One region of the Limosilactobacillus albertensis genome, then DNA from elsewhere that is predicted to be linked to it. Evidence: predicted binding sites of a transcription regulator. Region 1 holds the regulator's gene; each other region holds the start of a gene.
What was found. The regulator HrcA, encoded in region 1, represses chaperone genes, less so after heat shock. The targets are predictions, from matches to a motif close to TTAGCACTCNNNNNNNNNGAGTGCTAA.
Positions count from the first base shown of each region.

Region 2: a site for HrcA is predicted at 1,939-1,965, ahead of groES (co-chaperone GroES). Genes of this name have one in related genera too.
Region 3: a site for HrcA is predicted at 8,653-8,679, ahead of H5S41_RS08540 (ATP-dependent Clp protease ATP-binding subunit). Genes of this name have one in related genera too.

Region 1 covers NZ_JACIVD010000062.1:107,052-117,900, forward strand. The annotation lists gene infB (translation initiation factor IF-2) at 1-1,095, shown strand, start outside; gene rbfA (30S ribosome-binding factor RbfA) at 1,115-1,474, shown strand; gene truB (tRNA pseudouridine(55) synthase TruB) at 1,652-2,557, shown strand; gene ribF (riboflavin biosynthesis protein RibF) at 2,572-3,516, shown strand; gene H5S41_RS06030 (hypothetical protein) at 3,583-3,954, opposite strand; gene hrcA (heat-inducible transcriptional repressor HrcA) at 4,073-5,125, shown strand; gene grpE (nucleotide exchange factor GrpE) at 5,138-5,710, shown strand; gene dnaK (molecular chaperone DnaK) at 5,735-7,603, shown strand; gene dnaJ (molecular chaperone DnaJ) at 7,729-8,877, shown strand; gene lepA (translation elongation factor 4) at 9,022-10,849, shown strand, end outside.
Region 2 covers NZ_JACIVD010000044.1:21,048-31,896, reverse strand. The annotation lists gene groL (chaperonin GroEL) at 1-1,531, opposite strand, end outside; gene groES (co-chaperone GroES) at 1,621-1,905, opposite strand; gene H5S41_RS00895 (redox-sensing transcriptional repressor Rex) at 2,139-2,783, opposite strand; gene H5S41_RS00890 (ABC-F family ATP-binding cassette domain-containing protein) at 3,022-4,959, shown strand; gene H5S41_RS00885 (ketopantoate reductase family protein) at 5,069-6,034, opposite strand; gene H5S41_RS00880 (pyridoxal phosphate-dependent aminotransferase) at 6,049-7,254, opposite strand; gene H5S41_RS00875 (carbon-nitrogen family hydrolase) at 7,271-8,056, opposite strand; T-box leader at 8,095-8,330, opposite strand; gene proB (glutamate 5-kinase) at 8,648-9,436, shown strand; gene H5S41_RS00865 (glutamate-5-semialdehyde dehydrogenase) at 9,449-10,693, shown strand; gene proC (pyrroline-5-carboxylate reductase) at 10,711-10,849, shown strand, end outside.
Region 3 covers NZ_JACIVD010000068.1:4,368-15,216, reverse strand. The annotation lists gene H5S41_RS08570 (DUF4767 domain-containing protein) at 1-2,591, shown strand, start outside; gene H5S41_RS08565 (GntR family transcriptional regulator) at 2,758-3,141, shown strand; gene H5S41_RS08560 (ABC transporter ATP-binding protein) at 3,119-3,985, shown strand; gene H5S41_RS08555 (hypothetical protein) at 3,985-4,671, shown strand; gene H5S41_RS08550 (MucBP domain-containing protein) at 4,724-5,449, opposite strand; gene H5S41_RS08545 (ECF transporter S component) at 5,599-6,207, shown strand; gene H5S41_RS08540 (ATP-dependent Clp protease ATP-binding subunit) at 6,264-8,459, opposite strand; gene ykzS (protein YkzS) at 8,748-8,933, shown strand; gene H5S41_RS08530 (phosphocarrier protein HPr) at 9,055-9,321, shown strand; gene ptsP (phosphoenolpyruvate--protein phosphotransferase) at 9,321-10,849, shown strand, end outside.

The DNA of each region.
Region 1 (10,849 bases):
GGTGGTGACACTATTTTTGTTAAGATTTCTGCTAAGTTTGGCAAGAACCTTGATGAATTGCTTGATATGATTCTCCTCCAAGCGGAAATGATGGAACTTAAAGCTAACCCAGATCAAAATGCAGCTGGTTCAGTTGTTGAAGCTCGGCTTGACCAAGGTCGTGGGTCTGTTGCAACTATTTTGGTTCAACAAGGGACACTTCATGTTGGAGACCCAATTGTTGTTGGTAATACATTTGGTCGTGTTCGGACAATGACTAACGAAAATGGTCGGCGGATTAAAGAAGCTACTCCATCCACACCTGTCGAAATTACGGGGTTAAATGAAGTCCCTGAAGCCGGGGATCGTTTTGTTGTCTTTGATGACGAAAAGACTGCCCGTGCCGCTGGTGAAGAGCGTGCTAAGCGGGCTATGGATAAAGAACGTCAAAAGACTTCCCATGTAACATTGGATAACCTATTTGCTACAATGAAGAAAGGTCAAATGAAGACACTGCCAATTATTATTAAGGCAGATGTTCAAGGATCTGTTGAGGCATTAAGCCAGAGCCTTCAAAAGATTAAAGTTGATGGTGTTCGAGTTGATATTATTCACCAAGCAGTTGGTGCAATTAATCAAAGCGATGTTACTTTAGCTGAAGCATCTAACGCGGTTATCATTGGATTTAACGTTCGGCCAACAGCTGTAGCTAAAACACTAGCTGATTCTAATAGTATTGATATCCGTCTTCATCGTGTTATCTACGATGCAATCGAAGAAGTTGAAGATGCGATGAAGGGAATGCTTGAACCAGTTTACAAAGAAGAAACAATTGGTCAAGTTGAAGTACGGCAAATCTATAAGGCTTCTAAGATCGGAACAATTGCTGGGGGAATGGTTACTTCTGGTAAGATTACCCGTGATGCAAAGGTACGATTAGTTCGTGATGGTGTTGTTATTTATGAAGGGGAACTAGGTAGTCTTAAACGCTTCAAAGATGATGTTAAAGAAGTTAAACAAGGTTATGAATGTGGTTTAACTATTGAAAACTATAATGACATCAAGGAAATGGATGTTATTGAAGCCTACAAGATGAAGGAAGTTCCTGTTAAGTAAAGCTGAGGGAGAGATAAAGATGCCAAGTAAACAATATCGAGTAGATCGTTTAGCTCAAGAAATTCAAAAAGACGTTGATGAAATCTTGTTAAAGCGCGTTCGTGATCCACGTGTGCAAAATGTTACAATTACAGGTGTGGATGTTACTGGTGATCTCCAGCAAGCAACTATTTACTATAGTATTTTGTCCGATCTTGCTTCAGATGCTGAAAAAGCACAAGCGGGATTAGATAAGGCAACTGGTCTGATTCGGAGTGAGTTAGGCGCACGTCTTAATATTTTCAAGACTCCGGAAATTAAATTTGTAAAAGACCCATCAGTTGCTTATGGTAGTCGGATTGATCAACTCATTAACGACTTACACAAAAAGGAAAAATAATTAGTAAAAAAGAGTTGTGACATAGGCTCTATTAATGATATAAAAGTGAACAACGCGGTATACAAATGGCATCTAAAGTCCGGTAAAGTCGAACTCTAGATGCCTATTTGTGATCGTTGGGCGTGAGAACAAAGCCACTTATGACGGCGATCACGCTCCCCTTTTGGAGGAATAATGATGGACGGAATAATCCCTTTATATAAAGAACGTGGTATGACTAGTTTCGCTTGTGTTAGTCGACTACGCCAAATTTTGAAAACTAAAAAAATTGGTCATTCGGGAACCCTTGATCCAGGGGTTGCAGGTGTTTTACCAATTTGTGTTGGCAACGCAACAAAGGTAGTCGACTATTTAATGAGTTCTGGAAAACAATACCAAGGAGAATTATTAATTGGTTTTGCAACCACTACTCAAGACCTTGATGGTGAAAAGGTTGCGGAGAAAACGGTTGAAAACGAGATTCCAACGAATAAAATTGTCGCAGCTATGAATAATCTTACTGGTCAGATTACCCAAATTCCACCGATGTACTCTGCTGTAAAAGTAAATGGCAAAAAGTTGTACGAATATGCGCGTGCCGGTGAAACTGTTGACCGACCTAAACGCCAAGTTAAAATAAATAAATTTGAGCTGCTTAGTTCAAAATATGATAAAGAAAATAAACAGCAACGAATTCGCTTTAATGTTGAATGTAGCAAGGGAACCTATATTCGAACGCTGGTTGTTGAACTTGCCCGTCAATTAGGTTATCCGGGCGTAATGAGTTTATTAACCCGATTAAAAAGCGGCGGATTTACATTGGATCAAACACTAAGCTTAGATGATGTGCGAGATGCAGTAGCTACACAAACTTTGCAACAATATATGTATCCATTGGATTATGCCTTAAAGGACTATCCACAGTTAACTCTTCAAACAGAACAGTGGAAAAAGGTTCAAAATGGGGGCTGGCTTGCGCCAAGTGAACTTAATACTGGTGAAAATGAAATTGTGTTATTATTTGATGGACAAGTAAAAGCACTATATCATTTAGATCCTAAAAATAATATGTATAAACCAACTAAAATGTTCGCAGTTAATTGAGGAGAGTGTAAGAGTTGCAAGTTATTAAAATTCACCATCCCTTTGATAAAAAAATGATTCCAGCAGGGCCAATTGTTCTTGCGATGGGCTTTTTTGATGGTGTTCATCGCGGTCACCAAGCAGTAATTGCTCGTGCTCGTGAAATTGCTCATGAAAAGGGATTGCCCTTAGCGGTTTTGACATATGACCATGCGCCTGGAGTGGTTTACCGTCAATATAAGGGTGGTTTTAAGTATTTATCGACAGTAAATCGAAAATTAGAATTGTTAGATAAATTAGGGGTTGACCTTGTTTATTTAATTAGTTTTACGTCATCTTTTGCCAGCTTGACACCTCAACAGTTTGTAGACCAGTATCTTGTTAGCTTTCATGCTCAAACAGTTGTCGCTGGCTTTGATCATACCTATGGGGAAGCAGAAGAAGCATCAATGGTCTTATTGCCTAAATATGCTGCTGGGCGGTTTGAAGTAGTAACAGTTCCTAAATTTACTGAGGATGGAACGCAAGAAAAAGTCGGTTCACGTGAAATTCGTCAACTGATTGATAACGGCAAAGTTGAAGCTGCTAATGGGGAACTAGGATATACTTACCAAACGACTGGTCTAGTAGTTCATGGTCTTGCTCGTGGACGGACCCTTGGCTTTCCCACTATTAACGTTGAGCACCCTCAAGAAGAGCGTCTTCCCGGAATTGGTGTTTATGCTGTAACTGTCAAAATTGGCGGTAAATGGTATAAAGGTATGGCTAGCGTTGGTCATAACATTACTTTTGGCGATGGAAACCAGCTTACCGTGGAAATTTATCTCTTTGATTTTCAACAAATGGTATATGGTGAAGAGGTAGTTGTGCGTTGGTATAAGTATTTACGTGGCGAAAAGAAATTTGATGGTGCCGATGCGTTAGTAGCACAAATGAAACGTGATGAACATGACGCCCGTCGCAAATTAAGTAAAATATAAAGGAAAAGAGGTTTGAATTTGCTGCCCATAAATATGTAGGCTAACTTTTCAAACCTCTTTTTGTAATTAATGCCGACTGCTATGATGATTGGTTGTCTGATTAATTTTATGAATATTTCGTTCAAACTTAAATCCGCCATCAGTAACTAATTTAAAGTGACGCATTTTACCATTGAAAGGCTTTCCATTTAGGCGGGCAGCCGTCCAGTTCCGCATAATATCTGTCATTGAGTTAAGGGCTTTTAGCTGTCCGAGATTATTTTCCTTAATGGCAGCATCCTTTATATCTGACTGGAGACGATAAATAAGATTGTTATGATATTCTAGCAGTTCATTAGTTAATGGAGCGTTACGGTATTTATTAAACAGTTTTTGAATTATTATCATTGCTTCTTTTGTATTCTGTGGCTGGATATAGCGCTGGTCTTTATGTTTCATGGATACTCTCCTTAAAAAATTGTTTGACGTTTCTTGACTTTTAGGGTGGTAATTGGTATATTATACAGTGTGTTTAGCACTTGACCCTAATGAGTGCTAAAAGGGGAAGTGATATTCAATGCTAACACAACGTCAGAAAAAGATTCTGCAAGCGATTGTACGTCAATATACCTCGACTGGTCAACCAGTCGGATCAAAACATTTAGCAGAAAAGTTGCCTTTTAAGGTCAGTTCAGCGACTGTCCGTAATGAGATGGCAGTTTTAGAAGACAATGATTTGATCTTAAAAGAGCACTCTTCGTCAGGTCGGGTTCCATCAAAGCGCGGTTATCGATATTATGTAGATAATTTGCTTGATCCACAGGCAGTTACGGATAATGATCTGGTTGTTATTCAAAACTCACTTGGAACCGGCTTCCAAAAGATTGACGAGATTATTTCGCACTCGGCAGATATCTTATCAAACTTAACTTCATATACTGCATTTACTTTAAAACCAGAACAAGAAAGCGTTCGGTTAAGCGGTTTTCGAGTAGTTCCACTTGGTAATCATAAAGTGATTGCTATTCTTGTAACTGATAGTGGCGAAGTTGAGAATCAATCATTCACTTTGCCACCAGACATTGATACTGATGCAATGCAAGCCGTTATCAGGATGATTAATGATCAGTTGGTTGGGCTTCCACTGTCTGAAGTAGTGAAACGACTAAAAGATGATATTCCGTTGCGGGTTTTGCATTATATGCATAGTCCTGATGGCTTTCTTGATATTTTTGATAATGTTTTATCCCAAGCAGCACGTGAAAGATTTTTTGTTGGCGGACGGTTAAACTTGCTTGATTTCGCAAGTACGCATGATCCCCATGTTATTCAATCTTTGTACGGACTGCTAGATAAAAATGATAATTTATCAAATATTCTTGATTCTACTCTTTCGTCAGATAATGGAGTTAATGTTAAAATCGGTCAAGAAATTTCTAAGAATAAGCTGCTAGATGATTATAGTTTAATTACAGCAAGCTATAACGTTGAACAGTATGGTCGAGGGATTATTGCAGTCCTTGGACCAACACGAATGCCGTATTCCAGAACAATCGGAATTGTAAATGCTTTTCGACAGGAATTAGCCAAACGGTTGTTAGATTTCTACCGTCACTATTATGATTCATAGGAGGCGAGTTAATTGGCCAAAGAAAAACAAGAAGATCAACAAAAACAAACGGTTGCTGAAAATGAAAAGGCACCAAAGAAAGAAACAAAAAAAGATGATTCTAATGAAAAATTAGATCAAACTTCAAAATTAAAAGAAGAAATTGCTAGTTTGAAGAAACAGCTTGCTGATAAAGATGACAAGTATTTGCGAGCAGAAGCAGAAATTCAAAATATGACAAACCGTTTTAATAAAGAACGGGCCCAAATCCTTAAATATGATGGTCAGGATTTAGCAAAGTCAATTTTACCTGTTCTTGACAATCTTAAGCGGGCATTAGCAATTGAAGTTGTTGATGATAACGGTAAACAACTAAAAAAGGGTATTCAAATGGTTCATGATCATCTAGTAAAAGCACTAAATGATCACGGTATTACTGAAATTAAAGCTGATGGCGAAACATTTGATCCGACCCTTCATCAGGCAGTCCAAACTGTTCCGGTTGAAGAAGGTCAAAGTCCTGAAACAGTTGTTAATGTTCTTCAAGCTGGATATCAACTAAAGGATCGGGTACTACGCCCTGCAATGGTAGTTGTAGCTCAATAAATTAGTGAGAGAAGGAATTAAATTATGGCAAGTAATAAGATTATTGGTATTGATTTAGGTACTACTAACTCTGCGGTTGCTGTTATGGAAGGTAATGAACCTAAGATTATCACCAACCCAGAAGGAAGTCGGACGACACCATCTGTTGTTTCATTTAAAAACGGTGAAACCCAGGTTGGGGAAGTAGCAAAGCGGCAAGCAATTACTAACCCTAACACGATCTCATCCATCAAGAGTCACATGGGTGAAGCAGGCTATACTGTTGAAGTTGATGGCAAGAAGTACACACCACAAGAAATTTCAGCAATGATCTTGCAATACATTAAGAAGTATGCTGAAGATTACATTGGTGATACGGTTACCCAAGCAGTTATTACTGTTCCTGCATACTTTAACGACGCACAACGGCAAGCCACTAAAGATGCTGGTAAGATTGCTGGTTTAGATGTTAAGCGGATTATCAACGAACCAACTGCTTCATCATTAGCTTATGGTCTTGATAAGAAGGACAAAGATGAAAAGATCCTTGTTTACGACCTTGGTGGTGGAACGTTTGATGTTTCTATTCTTGAATTAGGTGATGGTGTCTTCCAAGTACTTTCCACTAATGGTGATACTCATTTAGGTGGGGATGACTTTGACCAAAAGATTATGGACTGGTTAATTGCTGGTTTCAAAGAAGAACACGGTGTTGACCTATCTCAAGATAAGATGGCTCTTCAACGACTAAAGGACGCTGCTGAAAAGGCTAAGAAAGACTTGTCTGGTGTTCAGGAAGCTCAAATTAGCTTACCATTTATCTCTGCTGGTGAAAATGGCCCATTACACTTGGAAAAGACCTTAAGTCGGGCACAATTTAACCAATTAACTAATGACTTAGTTGAACGAACAAAACAACCAGTACTAAATGCTTTGAAGGATGCAGATCTTACTTTTGATGACATTGATGAAGTTATCTTAAATGGTGGTTCTACTCGTATCCCTGCTGTTCAAGAAATGGTTAAGGAATTAACGGGCAAGGAACCTAACCACTCAATTAACCCTGATGAAGCCGTTGCCTTAGGTGCTGCCATTCAAGGTGGTGTCCTTACTGGTGACGTTAAGGATGTTGTTTTACTTGATGTTACGCCACTTTCACTTGGTATTGAAACTATGGGTGGTGTATTCACTAAATTAATTGATCGTAATACAACTATTCCTACTTCAAAGAGTCAAATCTTCTCAACTGCCGCTGATAACCAACCAGCTGTTGATATTCATGTTCTTCAAGGTGAGCGTCCAATGGCAGCAGATAATAAGACGTTAGGTAATTTCCAATTAACAGATATTCCTGCTGCTCCTCGTGGTGTTCCTCAAATTAAGGTTACATTTGATATCGATAAAAACGGTATTGTAAATGTTTCAGCTGAAGACCAAGGAACTCATAAGAAGCAAAACATTACTATTAAGTCTAACTCCGGCTTAAGTGATGAAGAAATTGAGCGAATGAAGAAAGATGCTGAAGAGCACGCTGAAGCTGATAAGAAGAAGAAAGAAGAAGTCGACTTAAAGAATGAAGTAGATCAAGAACTCTTCCAAGTTGATAAGACTTTGAAAGAAGTTAAGGGCAAGGTTCCTGAAGATGACATTAAAAAGGCTGAAAGTGCTCGTGATGAATTAAAGAAGGCTAAAGAAAGTGGTAACCTTGATGAGATGAAGTCAAAGAAAGATGCCTTAAATAAGGTTATTCAAGATCTTAGTGTAAAGCTTTATCAACAAGCTCAAGGTGCCCAAGGCGGTGCTGCTAATGGTCAGCCTGGTGGTAATAACCAACAAAATGGTAACAACAATGGTAATGATGATAATACTGTTGATGGTGATTTTAAGGACGTTACACCAGACGACAAGAAATAGCCTGCGGTAAACAGTCTTAAAATGTTAGTGTAAAAGCCAAAGGCCAGAAAAAAGGACTTTGGCTTTTACTTTCGTTTGCTGGCTGTGGTATAACTAAACAAGCAATAAAATAATGAGGTATTTATATGGCAGAACAAGATTATTATGACATTTTAGGTGTCTCTAAGGATGCATCCGAAAAAGACATCAAGCGTGCATATCGCCGGCTTGCGGCAAAATACCACCCAGATGTTAACCACGAGCCTGGTGCAGAAGAAAAATTTAAAAAGATTAATGAGGCCTATGAGACACTGAGCGATAGTCAAAAGCGCGCTCAATACGACCAGTTTGGATCGGCTGGTCCTCAAGGTGGTGGTCAAGGCTTCGGCGGCTTTGGCGGTGGTCAAGCATATTCTAACTTTGGTGGCGGCTTTGATGACATCTTTAGCCAATTTTTCGGTGGCGGTGGCCGTTCTCGTCGTGACCCGACTGCCCCACGTCAGGGACGCGATTTACAATATTCAATGACACTTGATTTTATGGATGCAGTTTTTGGTAAAACTACAACTATTAAGTATGATCGTGATGTAGAATGTAAAACTTGTCATGGTACTGGTGCCAAACCAGGTAAATCGCCGGTAACTTGTCCTCGTTGTCACGGTGCTGGAGTAATTACCAGTGTTCGGCAAACGCCGCTTGGTAATATGCAGACTCAAACGACTTGTCCAGAGTGTAACGGATCTGGGAAGATTATCAAACCAGAAGATCGTTGTGAGACTTGTCATGGTGCTGGCCATGTTCATGAACGGCATGAACTCGAAGTAAAAGTTCCTGCTGGAGTTGATGATGGGCAACAAATGCGCCTTCAACACCAGGGCGATGCAGGTGAAAATGGTGGTCCTGCTGGAGACTTATACATTGTTTTCCGTGTAACACCAAGTCGAGAATTCCGTCGTGACGGTTCCACAATTTATGTTGATCGTGATATTTCGTTTGCTCAGGCTGCATTGGGGGACGAGGTAAAAGTTAAAACTGTTCACGGGGATGTAGATCTTAAGATTCCAGCTGGTACACAGTCAGAAACTAATTTCCGATTACGTGGCAAAGGGGTTCCTCATCTTAACGGTAATGGCAATGGTGATGAACATGTTACCGTCCATGTTAAAACCCCTAAGAGCCTCAACAAGCGCCAACGTGAAGCCATGTTAGCTTTTGCAGCTGCTAGTGGTGAAAATGTTAAGGGTGTTAAGAAGACAGTTCTTGATAAGCTACGTGATGCATTTGAGGATAAATAAATACTTTTATGAAGCAGGGAAGGATTAAGTTTTTTCTCTGCTTCTTGTATTTCCTACTTATGTTATCTAGTAGAAGTTTTTCCATTGTAAACGGGGATTTGGTATACTAGATAAAGAATATTCGTTGAAAGTGAGTCTTTTTAAATGAACCTAGAAGAAATGAAAGAACGTCAAAAACACATTCGAAATTTCTCGATTGTTGCCCATATCGATCATGGAAAATCAACTCTTGCTGATCGAATTTTGGAAATGACTGATTCAATTAGCAAACGTGAGATGAAAAACCAGATTCTTGATGATATGCCATTAGAGCGAGAGCGAGGAATCACAATTAAATTAAATGCGGTGGCATTAACGTACCATGCTAAAGATGGTGAGGACTATATTTTCCATTTAATCGATACGCCAGGACATGTAGATTTCTCTTATGAGGTGTCACGCTCGCTTGCTGCCTGTGAAGGAGCGGTCTTAGTAGTTGATGCTACCCAGGGAGTGGAGGCACAAACACTCGCAAATGTTTATTTAGCTCTTGATAATGACCTTGAAATCCTGCCAGTTATCAACAAAATTGATTTACCATCTGCAGATCCTGAGGGGACTAAGAAACAAATTGAAGATGAGATTGGTCTCGATACAGATGAGGCAGTTGATATTAGTGCAAAAACGGGAATGGGCGTTGATGAGGTCCTTGAAAAAATTGTAAAGGATGTTCCAGCTCCAACTGGTGACTTAACTGCACCACTAAAAGCCCTTATTTTTGACTCTAAATATGATGATTACCGCGGGGTGGTACTTAGTGTACGGGTAGTAGAAGGAACCGTTAAGAAAGGCGATCGGATTAAGTTAATGAACGGGGGCACTGAATATGAAGTTGCTGAAGTTGGTATTAATTCGCCTAAACCATTGGCCCGTGATGTCTTAATGGCGGGAGATGTTGGTTATATTACTGCCGCAATAAAGGACATTAAGGATACCCGAGTTGGTGATACCGTTACTAGTGCAGATAATCCGACTGAAAAACCCTTAGAAGGTTATCGTCAAATGACACCAATGGTATATGCAGGGCTTTACCCAACAGATAATGCTAAATTTAATGATTTGCGTGATGCGTTAGAAAAACTTCAGCTTAATGATGCGGCGTTAACATTTGAACCAGAATCATCACAGGCACTTGGTTTTGGTTTCCGTTGTGGTTTCTTGGGATTGCTTCACATGGATGTCATTCAAGAACGTTTGGAACGGGAATTTAATCTTGATTTAATTACAACCGCGCCATCTGTTACCTACCATGTTGAATTAGCGGATGGAACGACCAAGGAAGTTGAAAATCCAGCTGAGATGCCTGATGCTTCCTCAATTAAGGCAATAAAAGAACCGTATGTCCGTGCATCAATCATGGTACCAAATGATTATGTTGGGCCAGTGATGGAATTATGCCAACGTAAACGCGGGGACTTTGATACGATGGAATATCTAAGTGACACGCGGGTAAACGTTATTTATCATATTCCTTTATCAGAAATTATTTTTGACTTTTTTGATAAACTAAAGAGTTCTACTCGTGGATATGCTTCTTTGGACTATGAAATTGATGGTTATCGACCAAGTAGCCTAGTTAAGATCGACATTTTGCTTAATGGAGATAAGGTTGATGCATTAAGCTTCATTGCCCACCGTGATTTTGCGGCTGAACGGGGTCGTGAAATTACAGCTAAATTAAAGAAGATTATCCCACGGCAAAACTTTGAAATTCCAATTCAAGCTGCAATTGGTTCTAAGATTATTGCACGAACTAATATTAAGGCTTATCGAAAAGATGTTACTGCACGAATCCATACTGGTGATCCAGATCGGCGTGCTAAATTATTAGATAAGCAAAAGCGAGGAAAGAAACGAATGAAGGCTGTTGGAAAAGTTGATATTCCTCAGGCCGCCTTTATGGCCGTTTTGAAGACCGATGAGCAATTGGATG
Region 2 (10,849 bases), on a different contig from region 1:
GCAATGCTGATACAGAAGCAGCATTTTGAAGAGCGGAACGTGTAACCATTGTTGGGTCAACGATACCAGCCTTAATCATGTCTTCAAACTTACCGTCCGCTGCGTTGTATCCAATGCCTTCTTTTTCGTTCTTTAATTCATTAACAATAACTGAACCTTCAACACCGGCGTTTTCTGCGATTTGACGAACTGGAGCTTCAAGAGCAGCCTTAACGATATTAATACCAGTTAATTCGTCACCTTCAGCGTTAATCTTGTCAAGAGCAGGAATAACGTTGATTAAAGCAGTACCACCACCAGGAACAAATCCTTCTTGAACGGCAGCACGAGTAGCGTTCAAGGCATCTTCAATCCGGTACTTCTTTTCCTTTAATTCAGTTTCAGTTGCGGCACCAACCTTAACAACTGCAACACCACCAGAAAGCTTTGCAAGACGTTCTTGGAGCTTTTCCTTGTCAAAGTCAGAAGTAGACTTAGCGATTTCTTGCTTAATTTGGTCTACCCGTTCTTGGATAGCTTCCTTTGAACCGGCACCGTCAACAATTGTAGTAGCGTCCTTAGTAACTGTAACCTTGTTTGCTTGACCTAATTGATCAACAGTAGCGTCCTTAAGACTCATACCAAGATCGTCAGAAATAACAGTACCACCTGTTAATACGGCAATATCTTGAAGTTGGGCCTTACGACGGTCACCGAAGCCTGGAGCCTTAACAGAAACAACATTAAAGGTACCACGGATCTTGTTCAAAACAAGTGTTGGCAATGCTTCACCAGTAATGTCATCAGCAATAATCAAGAGAGCACGGCCTTCTTGAACAACTGATTGAAGCAATGGCAAAATATCTTGAATGTTACTAATCTTCTTGTCAGTGATCAAAATGTATGGGTTGTCAAGGTCTGCTTCCATCTTGTCGTTATCAGTTACCATGTATTGTGACATGTAACCACGATCAAAGCTCATTCCTTCAACAACGTCAACGCTGGTATCAACTCCACGAGAGTCTTCAATGGTAATAACACCATCATTACCAACCTTTTCCATCGCGTCAGCAATTAACTTACCAACTTCTGGATTAGCAGCTGAAATAGAAGCAATTTGTTCAATATCATCCTTGGTCTTTACATCATGAGACATCTTCTTTAATGCTTCAACAGCAGTCTCAGTAGCCTTGTCAATACCACGACGAATACCAACCGGGTTTGCACCTGATGTAACGTTCTTCATTCCGGCATTTACAATTGCTTGAGTTAAAACAGTAGCAGTAGTAGTACCGTCACCAGCGATATCGTTAGTCTTTGAAGCAACTTCGGAAACAAGCTTTGCACCCATATTTTCAAAGTGGTCTTCTAATTCAATGCTCTTAGCGATTGTAACACCATCATTAGTAATAGTAGGTGTACCATAGCTTTGTTCCAAAACAACATTCCGTCCCTTTGGACCCATTGTTGTCTTAACAGTATCTGCTAATTTGTCAACACCACTGAGCATTGCGCTCCGTGCGTCTTCAGAAAACTTAATTTCTTTTGCCATTTATGTCACCTCAAAATTAAATTCATTTTTAAAAGAGACGATGAAAGAATTATATCCTCTTGTCTCAAACTTTTAATTTGTATATTTAACTATTCAACGATTGCTACTAAGTCCTTAGCATGAACAACTAAGTACTTTTCACCATCATATTCGACTTCGTTACCTGCGTACTTGTCAAATAATACGCGGTCGCCTTCCTTAACAGCTGGAGCAAGCTTTTGTCCGTTTTCTAAAGTACGACCTTCTCCAACGGCAATAACCTTTCCAGTAGTTGGCTTCTCCTTTACATTGGAAGCAAGGACAATTCCACCAACTGTCTTTTCTTCTTCAGTTTCAGCTTTTAGAACAACGCGATCTCCTAATGGTTTTAACACGTTAATCCCTCCATCTTGTTAATAATTTTATTTTTAGCACTCAAAACCTCTAAGTGCTAACCACATGTTTAAATATAACATGTTCTCCCCAAAATGCAACAGAAACACTTTGACTTTTTTTGACCATCTATTAAAAAGAATAAGATAAAAGCTTTTTGGATGTATAACTATTAACAAAATAGTAGATAAAAAGCATTAGTTTACCGCTTTTAGTAAACCAATGCTTGATAATTTTATTCAACTGAGTCTTCAGTATAGTTTTTAATAAAGTAGATCAACGTTTGAAGTTCGTTTGTTAAATCAATATTTTGAACTTGAACATTCTTCGGAACAGATAAACGAACTGGCGTAAAGTTAAGGATACCTTTTACACCAGCCTCAACTAATTGGTCGGCAACATGCTGAGCCTTAATACCAGGAACCGTTAAAATAACAACATCAATTTGCTGTTCTTTTAATTGCTTTACCATATCCTCAGATGGGTAGATAGGAATACCGCTCTTAACAGTATTTGCATATTCCGGCTTAGTATCGAAAGCAGCACTAATCCGTAAATTAGTGTCTTGATGGAAGTTGAAGTTTAACAAAGCACTTCCTAAACTACCAACCCCTACTAAGGCAACACTAACTAATGAGTCTTGATGTAAAATCCCCTTGAAAAACTTTAATAAGCTCTCAACATCATAGCCGTATCCCCGCTTACCTAATTCACCAAAATATGAAAAATCACGACGAATAGTTGCAGAATCAACTTGAACAGCTTCTGAAAGTTCAGTTGATGATACCCGTTGCTTATTTGCATCCTTTAATACATTTAAATAACGGAAATATATCGGCAACCGTTTCGCAGTTGCGCGCGGAATTTTTTTATTTGCCATTCTACTTTTGTTCCTCCTAAAACAGTCCTCTTTAGCCTAAGTAGCCAACTAATTACTAGGCCTTAATAAGGACGACATTACCAATCTTTACTTTGTGAAATTTAAGTCTGAGTATATTCTAGCAATTAAACCTTTTTTTGTGAACTAAAATACAAAAATATTTTCAACTTTTTATTTAAAATTAAAATCTGCTAAAATAAAACTGTATCAAATTCAAGTAATTAAATGAGGTTTCAATATGTTACTTTTACAGACAAATGACGTTGTACGCCGATTCGGCGCGGACGTTTTATTTCACAATATGAACATGCAAATCCAGGAGCATGGCCGGACTGCCCTCGTTGGTCGTAATGGTGCCGGTAAAACAACCTTGTTAAAAATGATTGCCGGGATCACAGAACCGGATGAAGGAACTATTACTAAAGTTAAGGACCTGACAATTGGTTACCTTGCCCAGGATCAAGGGCTGGATAGTCAAAATAGTATTTGGACAGAGTTAGATACTGTTTTTGCTCCTTTACACAAGATGGAAAAACAGATTCATGACCTAGAACAACAACTCGCTGACCTTGATAGTTCCGATAGCAATTATCAACAAATTCTTTCTACGTATGATAATCTGCAAACGACCTTTAAAAAGCAAGGCGGTTTTGAATACGAATCTCGAATGCGCGGAATCCTACATGGTTTTGGCTTTGGTGAAGATAGCTATAACACTCCGATCAATTCCCTTTCAGGAGGGCAAAAAACTAAACTAGCCCTTGCTAAAATTCTCTTGCAGGCACCAGGGCTATTAATTTTGGACGAACCGACTAACCACCTTGATATGAATGTCCTCTCATGGCTAGAGGATTATCTCAAGAGTTACCAAGGAGCATTGCTAATTGTTTCTCACGACCGTTACTTCCTAGATCGGGTTGTTAGCGATGTCTATGATCTCGATAATAAAACTTTAACTCACTATACTGGTAACTACACGCAATTCGTTAAGCATAAACAAGAAAGACTGCAAGCTGAATGGAAACACTATGATCAGCAGCAAAAAAAGATTGCTAAGCTCGAAGACTTTGTCAATCGAAATATCGTCCGTGCTTCTACCACCAAGCGGGCACAGGCGCGGCGAAAGCAATTAGAAAAGATGGAACGACTTGACCGTCCTGAAACTGATGATAAGTCGATCCACTTTCAATTTCATTCTGAAAAGGATAGCGGAAATGAAGTTCTTGACGTAGAACAGGCAAAAGTGGGCTACAATGAACAGGTGCTTGCCGGCCCGCTGTCATTTAATGTCCGAAAGCCACAGCGAGTTGGTATCATTGGTCCAAATGGTATTGGTAAGTCAACCTTGCTTAAATCAATTCTCCATAAGATTCCCTTAATTAGCGGTAACATTAAACTTGGTGCTAATCTTGACATTGGCTACTACGATCAGGAGCAACAGCAATTACACCCTAATAAAACCGTTCTTGAGGAAGTGTGGGATGATCATCCAGAAGTACCAGAAAAGGATATCCGTTCACTATTAGGTAGTTTTCTCTTTGTTGGGGATGACGTTTACAAAGTCGTTCATGACCTATCGGGTGGTGAAAAGGCGCGCCTAGAGTTAACCAAGCTATCATTTAAAGCGATTAATTTTCTTATTCTTGACGAACCGACTAACCACCTTGATATCGACAGTCGGGAAGTCTTAGAAAATGCAATTAACGAATTTAGCGGCACTGTTCTATTTATTTCACATGACCGTTACTTTATTAACCAGGTTGCAACTGATATTTTGGCAATGGAGCATGATGGTATTAAACATTATGAGGGCAACTATGACGATTACTTAATTGCCAAAGAAAAAGAAGGTACAAATGATGCTGCTCCTGCTAGTGCTGCCAACACCGGCAAGACGCCAGCTGGCAAGCAATCTTACCAGCAAAGCAAAGAGCAGCAGCGTGCCCGGCGGAAGATCCAGCGCCAGGTTGATGATTTAGAACAGCAGATGGCAAAATTAGAAGAGGAACAAACCACTATTCAGGAACAAATGAGCCAGCCAGAAATTGCGACTGATATCGGAAAATTAACGGACTTACAAAAGCAGCTTGATGAATTATCAGCAAAATCAGAAGAAGTAGAATTGGCATGGACAGAAGCTGCAGAAAAGCTAGAGGAATTTGATAAAGAAAATTAAAATAAGGACTAAAAAATGACCAAAATTGGCTAAAAAGCTGATTTTGGTCATTTTTAAACTCCCGCAAGAATTGTATTGAGAGAAGCCGAATTAATTTCCAATCTCTATTCTATTTTTGTCTAAACTTGCGGGTATTTTCCGCCAAATGAACAAGGTTACGCAAGAAATCATGAGTTGAGGCCTCGTAGTTATACTTTTTACCTAATTCATAAATGTATCCATTAATATAGTCAACTTCCGTGGGGCGGTTTTTACTCATGTCTTGATACATTGATGGATAATGGAGCGGATTAGTAACTTCACTGACGTACTTAATTGTTTGCCATTCTTCTTCACGGGTACTTAACAGCTGGACACCTGCACGTTCTGCAACATCAAATGCTTCATTAATTAATTGCTTACCAAGTTTTTCTGCGCCGTCATAATCAATGAACTGCCTCATTTGAATTTCAAAAAGGGTACAAATAGTATTAATAACTGAATTAAAGACTACCTTTGTCAGCAAAGTGCCAGCAAAATTATCATTAAGATGCGGATTAATATTAGCCGTTGTAAAATCAGCGACAATATCCTTTACACGGGCATCAGGTTCGCCAACTTGGGGCGCTAAGTTAATTGAACCAGCACCTGGTTTCCCAATAAAATCAACGTCCCCTGCCTTATTGAGGACCGTTCCGATTAAACAAGTACCGGCAACGACGTGTTCTTTAGGAAAATATTGGTTAATCTTTTCAATATGCCCCATTCCATTCATTCCGGAAAAGACATATTGATGGTCAGGGTGAAAGAAATGTGCGCTGCGGTTCAGCAGGTCACTAAGCGTCATTTGTTTTGCAAAGACAATAAATACATCCGGGTCGCCATCGTACTCTTCAGGTGAATAAATACTAATCGGTACAAGGCGACGGTTTTCATGATCGCGAGAAACATACACGCCCCCTTGTTCCTTAATCGTTTCAACCTGTGGGGCCCAGTTATCAACAAAATCAACTTTCGCACCGGCAAGTTCTTGAAGGAGCACACCAAAGCGCAATCCCATTGCACCTGCACCTAAAACAGTATATTTTAACGCCATAATTTTTCCTCCTTTTAATTAAAAAGATTCAACTTAGCAATTCGCTCAACAGCTTCAACTAATCGCTCCGGTTCAATCAACAGTCCGATCCGTACGTAGCCTTCGCCGTGTGTTCCAAAGCCATTACCTGGCGCCACTGCAACACCGGCTTTATCTAATAACAGATCTGCAAAGCTTTCGCTGGTATAACCGGTTGGAACCGGCATCCAAGCATAGAATGTACCTTGGGGAACAAATGCATGCCAGCCAATTTTTTCTGCAGCATTAATGAACGCATTCCGCCTTTCTTCATAACGAGCAACAATTTTTGCAATCGCCGCATCTCGTGCCGGTAGCGTCAGGGCATCAATGGCCGCTTTTTGTAAGGCGGGAAAAAGACTAACAAATAAATGATCTTGGATAAGGTTTAATGCTTCAATAATATCCTCATTACCGACCGCAAAAGCAATCCGCCAGCCAGCCATGTTAAAAGTCTTAGAAAAGGTATAAAATTCGATTCCCACATCTTTAGCACCTGGTGTTTCCATAAAACTAACAGGAGCCTGACCGTCAAACCCGATGGCGCCGTATGCAAAATCACTAATGATTCCCACATGGTACTTTTTCGCCCAAGCCACTAACTTTTGATAAAACGCAGGCGTTGCAACTGCCCCTGTTGGATTATTAGGATAGTTAAGGTAAAAGAACTTAGCGCGTTGGGCAACTTCGTCTGGAATTGCATCCAAATCTGGCAAAAAATTATTTTCTGCTAGCAAGGGGACGGTCGCAAACTTAACTTTTCCTAAAGCCGCTCCTGATAAATAGTCTGGATAACCAGGATCCGGAAGAAGCAGGGTATAACCAGGATCCGGAAGAAGCAGGGTATCGCCAGGATTCATCAATGCCCATGGCAACTCCACTAAGCCGATCTTTGAACCGCCCAAGATTGCCACTTCTTTTTCCGGGTCAAAACTAGCCCCGTATTTTTCATGATAAAACTTTGCTGCTGCTTCCTTAAAAGCTGGCAGGCCACGAAAGAGCGAATATTTATGTGTTTGGGGATCGGCAACCCATTTTTGTGTACTCTTGACAATATAGTCTGGTGTCGGTTTATCGGGATTACCCTGACCAAGATTAATAACATCCACGCCTTCTGATACTTTTTTATTAACCTTCGCAACTAAATTTGCAAAAAATTGTTTAGGCAGCGTATCTAGTAATTTAGACTGTTCAAAATTCATTGTTCTCATTTCCTTCCTAATGATAAAGTTCTGGACGCCGATCCTTAAATACCGGGATTGGTCCGCGTACTTCTGCCAGCTTTTCTAAGTCAATTTCGGCATAACATACTTGCTCATCTTCTCCCCCATCACAGATAATATTTCCAAGAGGATCGACAACTAATGAGTGTCCATTAAAGTCATTATCTAAATCGGTGCCAACCCGGTTAACCGCAACAACAAAGGTCTGGTTCTCAATTGCACGGGATTGAAGCATTATCTTCCACTGCTTAATCCGACTGCTAGGCCATTCTGCTGGAAAATATAAAATATCAGCGCCGTAACGGGCAGTCGTGCGGACCCATTCCGGAAAGCGCAGATCATAGCAAATAAAACTCGCACTAGGAATTCCAGCTAACACAAAGTGACTTTCCTTTACCCCTGCCTTCAAATATTGATTTTCATCCATTAAGCCAAATAAATGAACCTTGTCATAGGTACCGATTAATTGTCCGTTTTTGTCATAAATATAACTCGTATTATAAAAAGAAGTTCCACGACTGATCGCGACTGAACCACCAACAATATTAATTTTATTCTCAAGCGCTAACTTGCTAAGAAACTGCTGCGTCTTTTGACCGTTATTATCGGCAATATCTTTTAAATCATTTAATGCGTAACCGGTGTTCCACATCTCCGGCAAGACAACAATATCTGCATGGTGATTAGCAGCTGCTTTAATCGCTTGCGCCGCTTTTTGATAGTTTGCTTCTGGTAATCCTAATTGAATATCCATCTGCGCCAACGCAACTTTTCGTTTCATCACTTTCACCTCCATAAAAAAATACCCATCCTTAACAAAATAAGGACGAGTATTTTCGCGGTGCCACCTTAATTTACTACCCACTCACATGGATAGCCTCAGGAAGTTCATGTCAAACTTCGATAATTGATAACGGATATCAGCCGCTAACCGCTTAGTTATCCCTCACGATTACTGTATTTTTTAAGACCATCTTCAAAGTATTTTGTAATTTTCTCTCACCAGCCGAAAACTCTCTTAATACGCCATTGCTTTTACTCATCTTAAACGATTTATATTTAACTGTTGCCCGTATTCTAATTTAATTTTAATTATTTGTCAATCATTTTTTAATTAGCAATGAAAAATAATTGGACTTGACAAAAGCTCATTCTCCCGCTTAAAATTTTAATTGTAGATAAAAGTAGGTCAGCCCAGGAACGATAGCCATCGACTGCAAGCCATCGCCAGTACCGAAACCCTGCTACGACTTTAATAATTTCTAATAATAAAATAATTTAAAAGTGTAAAGCGCGTCTTTAAACGAGAATGGTACCGCCATAATTGGTGTCTCGGTTAAGGACGCTTTTTGTTTTCTGAAAGGTGTTTGCCATGACTCATAAAATTCAAAAAGTAGTTGTCAAAATTGGAACCAGCAGCCTTGTCCTTCCCAATGGAAAAATTAACCTTCGAACAATCGATCAACTCTCATTTACCCTTGCGACCCTTAACAACCAAGGTTACCAACTTATCCTTGTTTCTTCAGGAGCAATCGGAGTCGGTCTCGCTAGTTTAGGATTAAAAGAACGCCCTGCAGCAATTGAAGAACAACAGGCCCTCGCATCTATCGGTCAAGCAGCTTTAATGAGAATCTACTCACAACGATTTTTAGATTATCAAACTCATGTGGCACAGCTTCTCCTTACCCGCGATGTCCTTGCTTATCCCGTTAGCCGTCAGCATACGCTTAATACAATCACCACCCTGCTTAAGCAAAATGTTATTCCGATCGTCAATGAAAACGACCCTGTTTCGGTAGATGAGCTTGACCACCATACTACATTTAGTGATAACGATGAGCTTTCTTCACAGGTAGCCGTTGCAATTGATGCGGACCGGTTAATTGTTCTTTCCGATATTGACGCTCTCTATGATAAAGATCCACATAAATTTAGTGATGCTAAAATTATCAATAAGGTTCCCATCCTAACCCCAGAAATTAAAAGTGCCGCAAGCGGAAGCAGTACAAGATTCGGTACAGGTGGAATGGTAACTAAATTACGGGCAGCGGCGACAATGATGAAAGCAGGCAAACAAATGATTCTGTGCAACGGTCGCGACCCGAAAATTCTCTTTGATATCTTTGACGGACAGACTATCGGAACCTGTTTTGGCAAATAGGAGGTCATTATAATGAATCAGGATTTAATTACTATTGGAAAAAAAGCCCAAAATGCAGCAAATAAACTAGCTTTAATGGACACAGCGACAAAGAATAAAGCATTGATTCAACTTGCTGATGACTTAATCAAAAATAAGGACACGGTCATTGCCGCAAACCAGCAGGACCTAGCTAATGCTACAACAATGCCTGCTAAATTTACCGATCGTTTAATGGTTAACGCCCAGCGGATTGAAGATATGGCTAATGGTCTTCGCTCAATCGCTGACTTAAATGACCCAACTGCACAAATTGATAAGGGCTGGATTAGCAAAGATGGCTTACAAATTCTTCAACGCCGGGTACCATTAGGTGTAATCGGGATTATCTTTGAAGCGCGGCCAAATGTAACCGTAGATGCAACCGGACTAACATTTAAAAGCGGTAATGCTGTTATTTTGCGTGGCGGAAAAGAAGCTTTACAGACTAATACGGCCTTAGTAAAAATTCTTCGCGAGTCCTTGCAAAAGCAGGAATTACCGGTTGATGCCGTACAGCTCATTACCGATACCAGTCATGCGGTTGCTGATGAAATGATGAAGCTTACCGACTACATCGATGTTTTAATTCCGCGTGGTGGTCGTAATCTGATTCAACGAGTCGTAACAACTGCGATCGTTCCAGTTATCGAAACCGGGGCGGGTAACTGTCATATCTATATTGATAAAGATGCTGATTTAACAATGGCAACCGATATTACCGTCAACGCAAAGGTGCAGCGTCCTTCTGTTTGCAATGCCGCCGAAAAGTTACTCATTCATCGTGACGTTGCAACTAAATTTCTGCCTACTATTGCCCAAGCTTTAATTGATCACGGGGTCCAATTACGGGGAGATACTGATGCTCGCAAATTAGTACCGGCTATTCATCCCGCAACCGATGAGGATTGGGCAACGGAATATAATGATTTGATCATGACGGTTAAAATTGTTGATTCGCTTGACGATGCAATTAACCATATCAATCACTATAGCACCCACCATTCCGAAGCGATTATCACCAATAACATCACTCGGGGACGTTACTTCCAGCAAGCAATTAATTCTGCCTGCGTTTATGTCAATGCTTCTACTCGTTTTACTGATGGTGGTGAATTCGGTTTTGGCGCTGAGATTGGTATTAGCACGCAAAAGCTTCATGCACGGGGACCAATGGGGCTGCAACAATTAACAACAATTAAATATGAGATTACTGGTAACGGTCAAGTCCGCAAATAATTTTGGAGGTTTTTATAATGAAAGTTACAATCATTGGCGTCGGCAACATGGGAAGCGCAATTATTAAGGGATTAACCCACACTCAAAGTTTTACTCTTAGTGCAATGAATCCGGTTAATCCACGTGTTGCTAAGCTTGCAGAAAAACTTGATTTTA
Region 3 (10,849 bases), on a different contig from region 1:
CAATGCCGATTGATTGTGAGTACCCAGAATTTGATATAACTAAATTGTGGTCTGATAGAGAGGCAACTATTGGTTATAGCCAAGATGGGGCTAATAAGTATGACTATAATACAGTTGCTATTTATAACCATTATGCCGGTAATAGGCTAAGTCAGTTTCATGATACTTACTGGTTTACGATTCATAATAATCAGCCAGTCGTATTAGAAGATAGTACAACTAATGGAGGTACTGTCTGGTTAAATAATATTAATGACTTAAGTCAGTGGGACGATGGAGACTATGTTAATAATACTAAAAACTTTCAAGCAGCATTTACTCAAATTTTAAATAATGCCCCGTTATATAACTTTGAAGATCATGGGAACTATGCTTGGCTAGATGAGCATAGTCTTAATAATGATGGACAACTAAATCTTAAAGGATGGCATGCCACTAATGACGCATTAAATAAGAAATATCATTATAGTATTATTCTAGATGGTAAGACCCATCGTGAAATAGCACGACAAAATATTACAAATTCATCTATTGAACGCAAGGATGTTAAGGCAGTTTATGATATTTATAATGCTGAAAAATCTGGCTTTGATGTAACTTTTAATATTGCTAATAGTCTTGCTAATGCTACAAGTATTCAGCTTGTCGATCGTTATACCGATGATCCTGCTGGAAATGGGGATGCAACAGATTACTGGTTTGCCCCTTTTACAATTGAACATGGTAATTATGGTAGCCTCGACAATGTTTCTATCGAAAAAAATCAATTGCATCTTGCTGGATGGCATGCAAGTAATTCAACCGCTAATAAAAAATATCATTATATTATTATAGTTGATAATACTAATAATAATCGTGAGTTAATACGAGTAAGGTTAGGTAATAACGTTAGACGTCCTGATGTTGCTAAAGTTTTACCTAGTGTATATCATGCGGGTCAGTCTGGTTTTGATACTTATGTAAAGTTAACTAATTTTAATTTCAACCATCAATTACAAGTGATTGACCGTTATACCGATGATCCTAGTGGGAATGGAAATGCAGTTGACTATTGGTACTCATCGTTTGGCGGTCAGACCACTAATCAAGGATGGCTTGATAATATTAACTTTTCAGATGGTCAACATTTAACCGTGTCAGGTTGGCACGCCAATGATGTAACTAACTATGAACAAGAACATTTTGTAATTCTTTTTGACAGTACTAGTAATCAACAAGTAGCTGTTGTGCAAGCAAAAGCAGTAAGGAGACCTGATGTTGCCAAGGTATATCCGAGAGTTAAGACGGCGATAAATTCAGGATTTCAGGCGACATTTGATTTGACAAAGAGTAAATTAATCGCAGGGCATAGCTACGCAATTGTAAGTCGTTATTCTACTGCTACTGATGGCAATGGTGACCAAGGAGCCTACACTGACTGTTGGTTTAGGCCTAATTTACTGACTACTAAAGCACACTATTTTGATAAAGTTCAAATGACTAAGGACGGCTTACAAGTAGTTGGTTGGGCAGTAGATGATAGCTCTATCAATCGGGCCAATGCATATCTTATTATTTTGAATAATGGCAAAGAGATTGCACGGCAACGGTTGTCACTTATTAGTCGTCCAGATGTCGCACGAGTTTATCCTAGTGTTTACAATAGTCTTAATAGCGGTTTTGATACGTTAGTTAAATTTGATCCACAATTGGTAACAGGACAGTTACAGGTTTTGGTGCGCTTTACAAACGATCCAGCGGGTAATGGTAATTATAGTGATCAAATAAGCACATCTTATAATTCAAATGTTGGAAATTTTGACCAAATTGATATAACTAACACTACGCTTACTATTAGTGGTTGGCATGCGACAGATCAAAGTAATAAGCGGCCATACCAATATTTAATTGCGTTAGGAGAAAACGGGCAAGAATTGTATCGGTGGCAAATTAAAGATAGAAGCTTAACACGGTTGGACGTTTTCAAGGCTGTCCCATATATTCTTAACAGTAGCAATTCTGGTTATCAATTGAGCGTTTCTATTCCTAATGAAATTCAGCATCATACAGTTCGCTTTATTCATCGTTATACAGATGATCCTAACGGTAATGGTAATTATTCTGATATTTATTCTAATTCAATGATGGTTAATAATTTAATGCGAACACCAATTGATTTTCGGCAATCCTCGGAATATGCACCATATCCAAATATAAACCAACTTAAGAATTTCTGGATTAATGTGAAAATTGGTCAAAACCGTGTTTATATGATGGACGGTAATAATGTTGCTTATACAATGTACTGTACGGCAGGACGGTATGTAAATGGCGTTAGTCTTACTCCAACTGGAACGTACTATGTTCAACCAGAGCGTGGAGACATTTTTGAATGGGCAAACCATTGGACTTCTTGGAAAGATCATGGAGTATACCTATTTCATAGCGTTGTCTTTGATCAGCCATGGCATGATCATCAATATGATTTAAACCAAGCAAAACTTCTTGGTGTTTCGACTGGTTCACATGGTTGTATTCGTTTATCAGTTCCTGATGCGTATTGGATTCAGCATAATGTCCCAGCTGGCACTAAAGTTGTAATTGAAAATTAATACCTGCATATTTTTTATTAACGCAATATGATAAAAATAGTTTTAGAACAGTTCATACTTAGAGTGTGGACTGTCTTTTATTTTTTCCCCTTGCCAAATCATCCTTCAACATATATACTTAGTTACATAAGTAATTAACTAAATAACAAACTAAGGAGGTGCTCCAATGCAATTTAATTTTGATGAATCATCACCGCTTTATCAACAGCTTGCTGATCAATTAGAGGAGATGATCTTCTCTGGCGGTTTCGACGAGGGATCACAAGTGCCATCAACAACTCAGCTTTCCCAGCAGCTACACATTAATCCGGCAACGGTTCTTAAGGGGATGAATATCCTAGTCGACAAGGATTTACTAGAAAAGCGTCGTGGGTTAGGGATGTTTGTAAAAAAAGGAGCGCAGAAAAAAATTATGGAGCAACGTAAAGAAAGCTTTTATAACGACTATGTTAAAAGTTTACTAATCGAGGCTGATAAGCTTGGTATTACTAAGCAGCATTTATTAGATTTGATTGAACGAGGTGAAAATGATGGATCAATTAATGGTTAAAAATATCGTAAAAAAGTATCGACAGACAACGGTTCTCAATAATATTTCATTTAATTTAGAGCCGGCAAAAATTTATGGGTTGCTTGGTCGTAACGGTGCTGGTAAGACGACCTTGTTAAATATCATTAGTAACCGTATTTTCCCAACCAGTGGCGAGGTGCGGATTGGTGGCGAAAGCATTAATGATAATGATGAATTACTGAATAAGATTTTTCTGATGAGTGAGGCTAACCTTTACCCGCGTGAAATGAAAATTGCGCAGACTTTTGACCTTGCGGATGTGGCTTACGGCAGCTTTGATTATGATCTCGCTGACCGTCTTTTAACCGCCTTTGAACTTAGTGGTAACGCTAAAGTAACTAATCTCTCGACTGGTCAGCGGACGGCTTCAAAGTTGATTGTTGCATTAGCAGTTAATGCTGAATATGTTCTCCTTGATGAACCGATTTTAGGTCTTGATGCTAATCACCGTGAACTTTTTTACAAGGAATTAGTCAAGTCTTATCAGGAAAAGCCACGGACATTTGTATTGTCAACACACTTAATCGAAGAAATTCAGCAGTTAGTTGAACATGTCCTAGTTTTGGATAAGCATCAAATTATAATTAATGATGATCTTGATGACTTGCTTGCAAAGGCTCATGCCATTAGTGGACCAGCTAAATTAGTTGATGAATATACTGCGGGATTGAAAGTTTTGAAATCTGAATCGATGGGTAATATTAAAACTTCCTATGTTTTTGATCACTTAAATGATGAACGACCAATCCCAGATCAAGTTAAGCTTGACCATTATGATTTACAACACTTATTCATTTACTTGACAGATGGGGGTGCATATTAATGAAAAATCAAAAGAGAAATTTAATCATATCGACAACCCTACGGCGAGCTGGCTGGTCAGCAGGAATTGCGATTGCGGTTGGTGTCGGGGTTGAACTATTAGTATATCTGCTTGGCCTCATAATGAATCAAAATATTGAGTCATTTTTAGTTAGTCTTGGCGCCATTCCAGGAACAATCAGCAGCTTATTGTCATTAGTCTTGTTCTTTTACTTTTTACTAACCCCTTACAGTGACTTCAAGTGGGCAATTCAAAATAATATTTCGCGGCGAACACAATGGCAAGGACGAATTATATCAGTTGTCCTGTTAACCTTGCTTGTTTGGTTTATTGACCAACTTACCAGTTTAATGCATTATCCATTTAGTTTTTCTTCATCATGGCACAGCTTACTTGCTTACTTCTGTGGTATTTTGACGATGGTAGCAGTTGGAAACGGTTTTGCTCTTTTGAACCGCCGTTGGAAGTGGATCGTTGGGATTGGCGGCCCAGTAGTCTGTATCGTTCTTTTGAGCATGATTGGTTACTCAATGGACAGTTTAATTCCAACTTTATCAGCTAACAAGTTAGTATACATGCTTGTTAGCACCCCAATTACTTGGTGGGTTATTTTAATAGTTTATCTGATTATCATCTTTTTCCTAGCTAAACTTTTTAACGATAAGATGCAGTTACGGCGAGACTAGGAAATAAAAATGGACGTTAGTAGTCGGCTTATCCGATACTAGCGTCCTTTATTTATTCATCGTCATCGATATCTTCAATTTGAATGTAATTACTTGTAATATATTTTTTTCGCCCAATCTGATACCAGGTAATCTCGTCATTATCATTGAGTTTACCAATTAATGTAACCTCATTGCCGTTTGGAATCTCTGCCACTTTATTTCCGTATGGTGCGTCGTAGACATTGATTGACTTGTTATGAAGGTAGTCAACTTTTGCACGGACATTTTTAAGTGGAATAACGGTTAAATTATTAACTAATCGTGATTTTTCTTTTCGTAAATTAGTATTGAATGGGTTATCAACGACATGCATCTGGTCATATTTGATCCATTGGTCAGCACCAATTTCATACCAAAATTGCCCGTTTTTAGTTGCAACCCGGTGGAAAGATTTTACTGTAATATCAGCAGGGAGAGGGGCACCAATCGGCATCCCGCCAGCTGTATCAAAGACCTGTGTCGGTGCATCAAGACGTAGGTACATTTCGATTGATTGAACTTCACCCCAGTTTTGCTTACGGTAAAAAAGGTGAACTATCCGTTGCCGCATGTCAAATGTGCCCCGAGTTTCGCCTTCCGTCTTTACATACCGGTAATTAGGAAATTGTTTCCGCTCAATTTGGTATTCTTGGCCGATAAAACCGCGTAATAACTGCGGCACGGTAAGATTTGCTCCCGAATCAATATCATTATAGTAAACCCAGATTGGATTTCCAGTTTTAAACTTGTCAATCATTATTAACACTCCGTAACCTAAATTATCTATTATTATAGCGCTTTTTGGTAGCTGACACGATATTGAACCATTATATTTCTCTTGATAATTGCGAATAGGTAAAATTTCTATTACAATAGGCCTATTCAAATTTATTTAGGAGAATTGAAATGGCAAGAACTCGGCACCAACAAATAAGACATAACACGACTTTGGCAATTTTTATTGCGATTATCCTTTTACAGGATTTTGTCCCGTTTTTTGGCAATATTCCATTGGGACCGTTGAGTATAACCACTCTTCATGTGACAGTCAGCATTGCCGCGATTGTCTTGGGCCCTATAGATGGTGCAATTATTGGCGGTATTTGGGGAATTTTAACATGGATTCGTGCTTTTGTTGCTCCTAGTAGTCCGCTTGCACCATTAGTATTTGTTAATCCGCTTGTCTCGGTTGTTCCCCGAATCATGATTGGGTTACTTGCTGGCTATACATTTATTCTTTTGCGTCGGCTATTTAAATCTAAATATGGTGCCGCAATTGGTGCCGCAATTATTGGAACCCTTACTAATACTGGATTAGTTTTAGGCTTTATCTATCTATTTTATCGTACTCCAGCAGTTGCGCAAACATATGGCGTCAATGTTAACCATTTATTAATTGCCCTTGAAACAGTGATGGCGACTAATGGGCTGGCTGAGCTAATTTTAGCAATTATTTTGGTCCCAATGGTTGCAATTCCCGTGTTAGAAGTTCGCCGTCGATTAGAGGTAAACTAAAAGAACTTGAGAGTAAAGTCGTTATGACCATACTTTCAAGTTCTTTTTTGGTTAAATTATTTTGCTGGTACTTCTTGTGCTTCTTCAACGACAATATCACCATCATCATTGAGGTTAGCAGTTAATTTATGAGCATCACTATGATCAAGAATATAATCAGCAATTCGATCTTCAATTTGTTCTTGAATTACTCGACGAAGCGGGCGTGCTCCCATCTTAGGGTCAAAGCCCATGTCGACTAGTTTTTCTTCAACACCATTAGTAACTTCAATATGCAAATCCTTGTCGGCGAGCATGTTGTTAACATCAGAGATCATTAAGTTAACGATCTTCATCAAGTCATCCTTAGTTAAAGCGTTGAATTGAACGATATCGTCAAAACGATTTAAGAATTCTGGCTTGAAGTAATTAGTTAATTTGTCAATGATTGAGTGGGTGCTGCCATTAGATTCAGCACCAAAACCAACGCTGGCCTCAGCATCACCGGTTCCGGCATTCGATGTCATGATAATAATCGTGTCCTTGAAACTAACTGTTCGTCCTTGCGAATCAGTTAACCGGCCATCATCGAGAATCTGTAAGAACATGTGCATTACATCTGGGTGAGCTTTTTCAACTTCATCAAGAAGGATCAAGCTGTATGGGTGCCGCCGTACTTGTTCGGTTAATTGACCGGCTTCCTCATAACCAACGTAACCAGGGGCCGCTCCGATAAGTTTGGAAGTAGAAGTTTTATCCATGTATTCGGACATATCAAACCGGATCATTGCGTCCTTAGAACCAAATAGTTGAAGGGCAAGTTGCTTAGCTGTTTCGGTCTTACCAACACCAGTAGGGCCAACAAAGAGGAAACTACCAATTGGCCGACCGGACTTGTTTAGACCGATCCGATTACGCCGAATAGCACGGGCAACCTTGTCAACGGCTTGTGTTTGACCGATAACGTGTTCATCGAGCTTCTTATCAAGGTCGCGAAGTTGGTTTTCTTCCTGTTTTTGAAGGTCGCCAACCGGAATATTAGTCCGCTCCTCAACGATTCGTTGCATATCTTTGACGGTAACAGTTGCAGAATCTTCGGTATGGTTTTCTTCTGCTTCTTTCTTCGCCTTTTCAAGCTTTGCAACTTGATCCCGATAAAAGGCAGCCTTTTCGTAATCCTGATTATCTGCGGCCTGTTGCTTATGTGCCTCAGCCGTATGGATTTCATTTTCAATTGCGTTAGGATCTACATTCTTAAGAGTTAAGTTCTTCTTTGAGCCGGCTTCATCAAGTAGGTCGATGGCCTTATCAGGAAGATACCGATCTTGAATATAGCGGTCGGAAAGCTTAGCAGCAGCAACGACAGCATCGTCAGTATATTTGACGTGGTGATAATCTTGATAACGGCTCTTAATACCATTGAGGATCCGGATGGTCTCTTCAACAGATGGTTCATCAACTTCAACTGGTTGGAACCGACGTGCAAGAGCAGCATCTTTTTCAATCTTCCGGTATTCATTAAGTGTAGTAGCACCGACTAATTGAAAATCACCACGGGCAAGGGCAGGCTTAAGAACGTTTCCAGCATCCATGCCGCCTTCAGCATTACCAGCTCCCATGATTTCATGGACTTCATCGATAAAGAGAATGATATTCTTATTCTTACGAACTTCTTCCATTAACTGTTGCATCCGTTTTTCAAATTGTCCACGAATTCCAGTACCTTGGACAAGTGAAACAACATCGAGACGGATAATTTCCTTATTAGCAAGCTTTTCTGGAACTTGACCGCTTACAATTGCCTGGGCCAAACCTTCAACAACGGCCGTCTTACCAACCCCGGCTTCACCAATAAGAACAGGGTTATTCTTTGTCCGTCGGTTTAGAATTTCGATTACGCGCTTGATTTCGTTATCCCGACCAATAACCGGATCGATCTTTCCTTGGCGGGCGAAGTCGGTAAGATTAATACCATATTGTCCTAGGATACCTTTACCGTTGCGTCCGCCGCCTTGACGTTGAGCCTGACCGTTTATATTTTGACCATTAGCGCCAGCAGCTTGACTTTGCATATTATTCATTGCGTTCATGAAGTCTTCGAGGCTTCCAAAACCGAAATTATTCATTCCGTTACCTCCATTCATCATTTCTGTTTGTAGATTTTGTAATTTTTGATAACAATTTTGGCAGAGGTCTATTTGAATCCGTTGACCATTGAAATTCATTTGTAGATGAATCGTGGCCGGATTTTGATGACAATATTGACATAGCATCTGAAATTAAATACCTCCTAAAGTAGTTCAGCAAGATTGTGTCTGTTTGACCTTTCTTGACCATTGATTAATATTATACTTACTTTTTATCGCAAAGCAAGTCATAAAACCTAAATATTTTCTTAAGTAAGGGGCATCCTTGTACGTTTAATCAAAATTACTTAGGAACGCCTAAAAGGATCCCACTATGATTTTAGCACTCTTTAGTCATGAATGCTAAAACGGATGCTTTATAATATTTATCGTGTATAATTAGGTAGACAGAGATCTTTATATTGAGGTGATTGGATGCCAGAAGAAAAGTTTGAACAATTACTAGATGACTTGCGAACCAAAAAAATTGATCATTTTGAAATTACCCCTGAGAATTTTCAGGAATTTCAACCGATTTTTCATGCTTACGCTTATCGCTCCCAGATTGAAGGAAAAGCACAACGCGGCGGTAAAATTACTTATCAATTGCGAGAGCGATAAATCGCAAGATGTAAGCTTGTATTTAACGCTTACAATTGCTAAAATGTAAATATCGAGGTGTATCAGCGGTCCAGCTGCTGATAATAAATTAATTATATCTGCTCGAAGGAGACTGATTAATATGGAAAAACGTGAATTTACAATTACTTCAGAGACCGGTATTCATGCTCGTCCAGCTACTATTTTGGTACAAGCTGCTTCAAAGTTCTCATCTGATATTACTCTTTCATACGAAGGCAAGAGTGTTAACTTGAAGTCAATCATGGGTGTAATGTCACTTGGTGTTGGTCAAAATGCTAAGGTTACTATTGCTGCTAATGGTGATGATGAAAAAGAAGCATTGGATACCGTTGCTGAAACTATGAAAAAGGAAGGATTGACTGACTAATGTCTTTACTGCTAGACGGGCTTGCGGCTAGTAGTGGGATTACCATCGCACCTGCACGCCTGTTAGTAGGGTCAGATCTATCTATAAAAAAACAGCATACAGCTGATGAGAATCATGAGGTCGCCCGGCTTCATGATTCTTTTGCGTTAAGCAGGACTGAGCTTCAAGCATTGTCTCAGCAGGCACATCACCGGCTCGGTCAGCGCGCAGTGACAATTATTGACACGCAGATTGCAATTTTAGATGATCCGACTTTACGAGATAAGATTATTGACCGGATTAATAGTCATCATGCTACAGCGGAGTGGGCGGTCAAAAAGATAGAGGACTATTATTTAAATATTTTTGAGCATAAAAATGATAATGATTATCTATATGCTCGTGCAACTGCATTACGTGATGTGACTAAAAGAATTTTGAGTCACTTATTGAACGTTCCCCTACCGGATCCTGCTTTGTTGGACCATCGTGCTATTTTTGTAGCAGATAATATTACTCCTACAGATACTGCCCAGTTCAATAAAAGGTACGTTGCCGGAATTGTGACAACAAATGGCGGTAGAACATCTCATTTTACGATTATGAGTAAGACGTTGGCACTGCCGGCTGTTGTTGGTGTTAAAAATGCAACAACGCTAATTCATGATGGCGATATGTTAATTGTCGATGGCATTCACGGAAAAGTTATCGTTGACCCAACCAATGATGAAATTGAACATTACCGTTTACTGGCTGGTAAGTTTGCACAAGAACAGCAAAAGTGGGGCGCTTTAAAAGATAAGCAGACTGTGAGCGCGGACGGACGCCGGTTTGAAGTTGCGGCTAATGTTGGTACATTTGCAGATATTATTGATGCCCAAGAAGATGGTGCAGAAGGAATTGGGTTGTTGCGGACTGAATTTCTCTATATGAATAGGGAAGAGCTGCCTGATGAAGAGCAGCAATTTACAGCGTATAAACGTTTCGTTGCAGCAATGAATCAGCAGCATGTAGTTGCTCGTACTCTTGATATCGGTGGCGATAAAAAATTAGGAATGGTTAAGCTTCCCCGTGAGGCTAATCCATACCTCGGCTTTCGTGCAATAAGAATCGGCTTAGCACGACCCGAAATTTTACGACCACAGTTACGGGCATTGCTTCGTTCTTCAGTCTATGGACGGTTAGCAATTATGTTTCCGATGATTGCGACAATTGAAGAATTTAAGCAGGCACGGGCAATTCTCGATGAAGAAAAAGACAAGTTGGAAAAGGAAGGCTACCAGGTTGCTAAAAACATTGAGGTGGGGATGATGTTAGAAATCCCGGCCGTTGCTGTAATGGCAGAACATTTTGCAAAATATGTCGATTTCTTTAGTATTGGGAGTAATGATTTAGTCCAGTATATGTTCGCGGTTGACCGAGGAAATCAGGAGGTTGCTTACCTATACCAAGAACTTCATCCCGCGGTTTTACGAATGGTCCGCCGGGTGATTGAAGCGGCACATGCAGAAGGTAAATGGGTTGGCATGTGTGGCGAAATGGCTAGCAA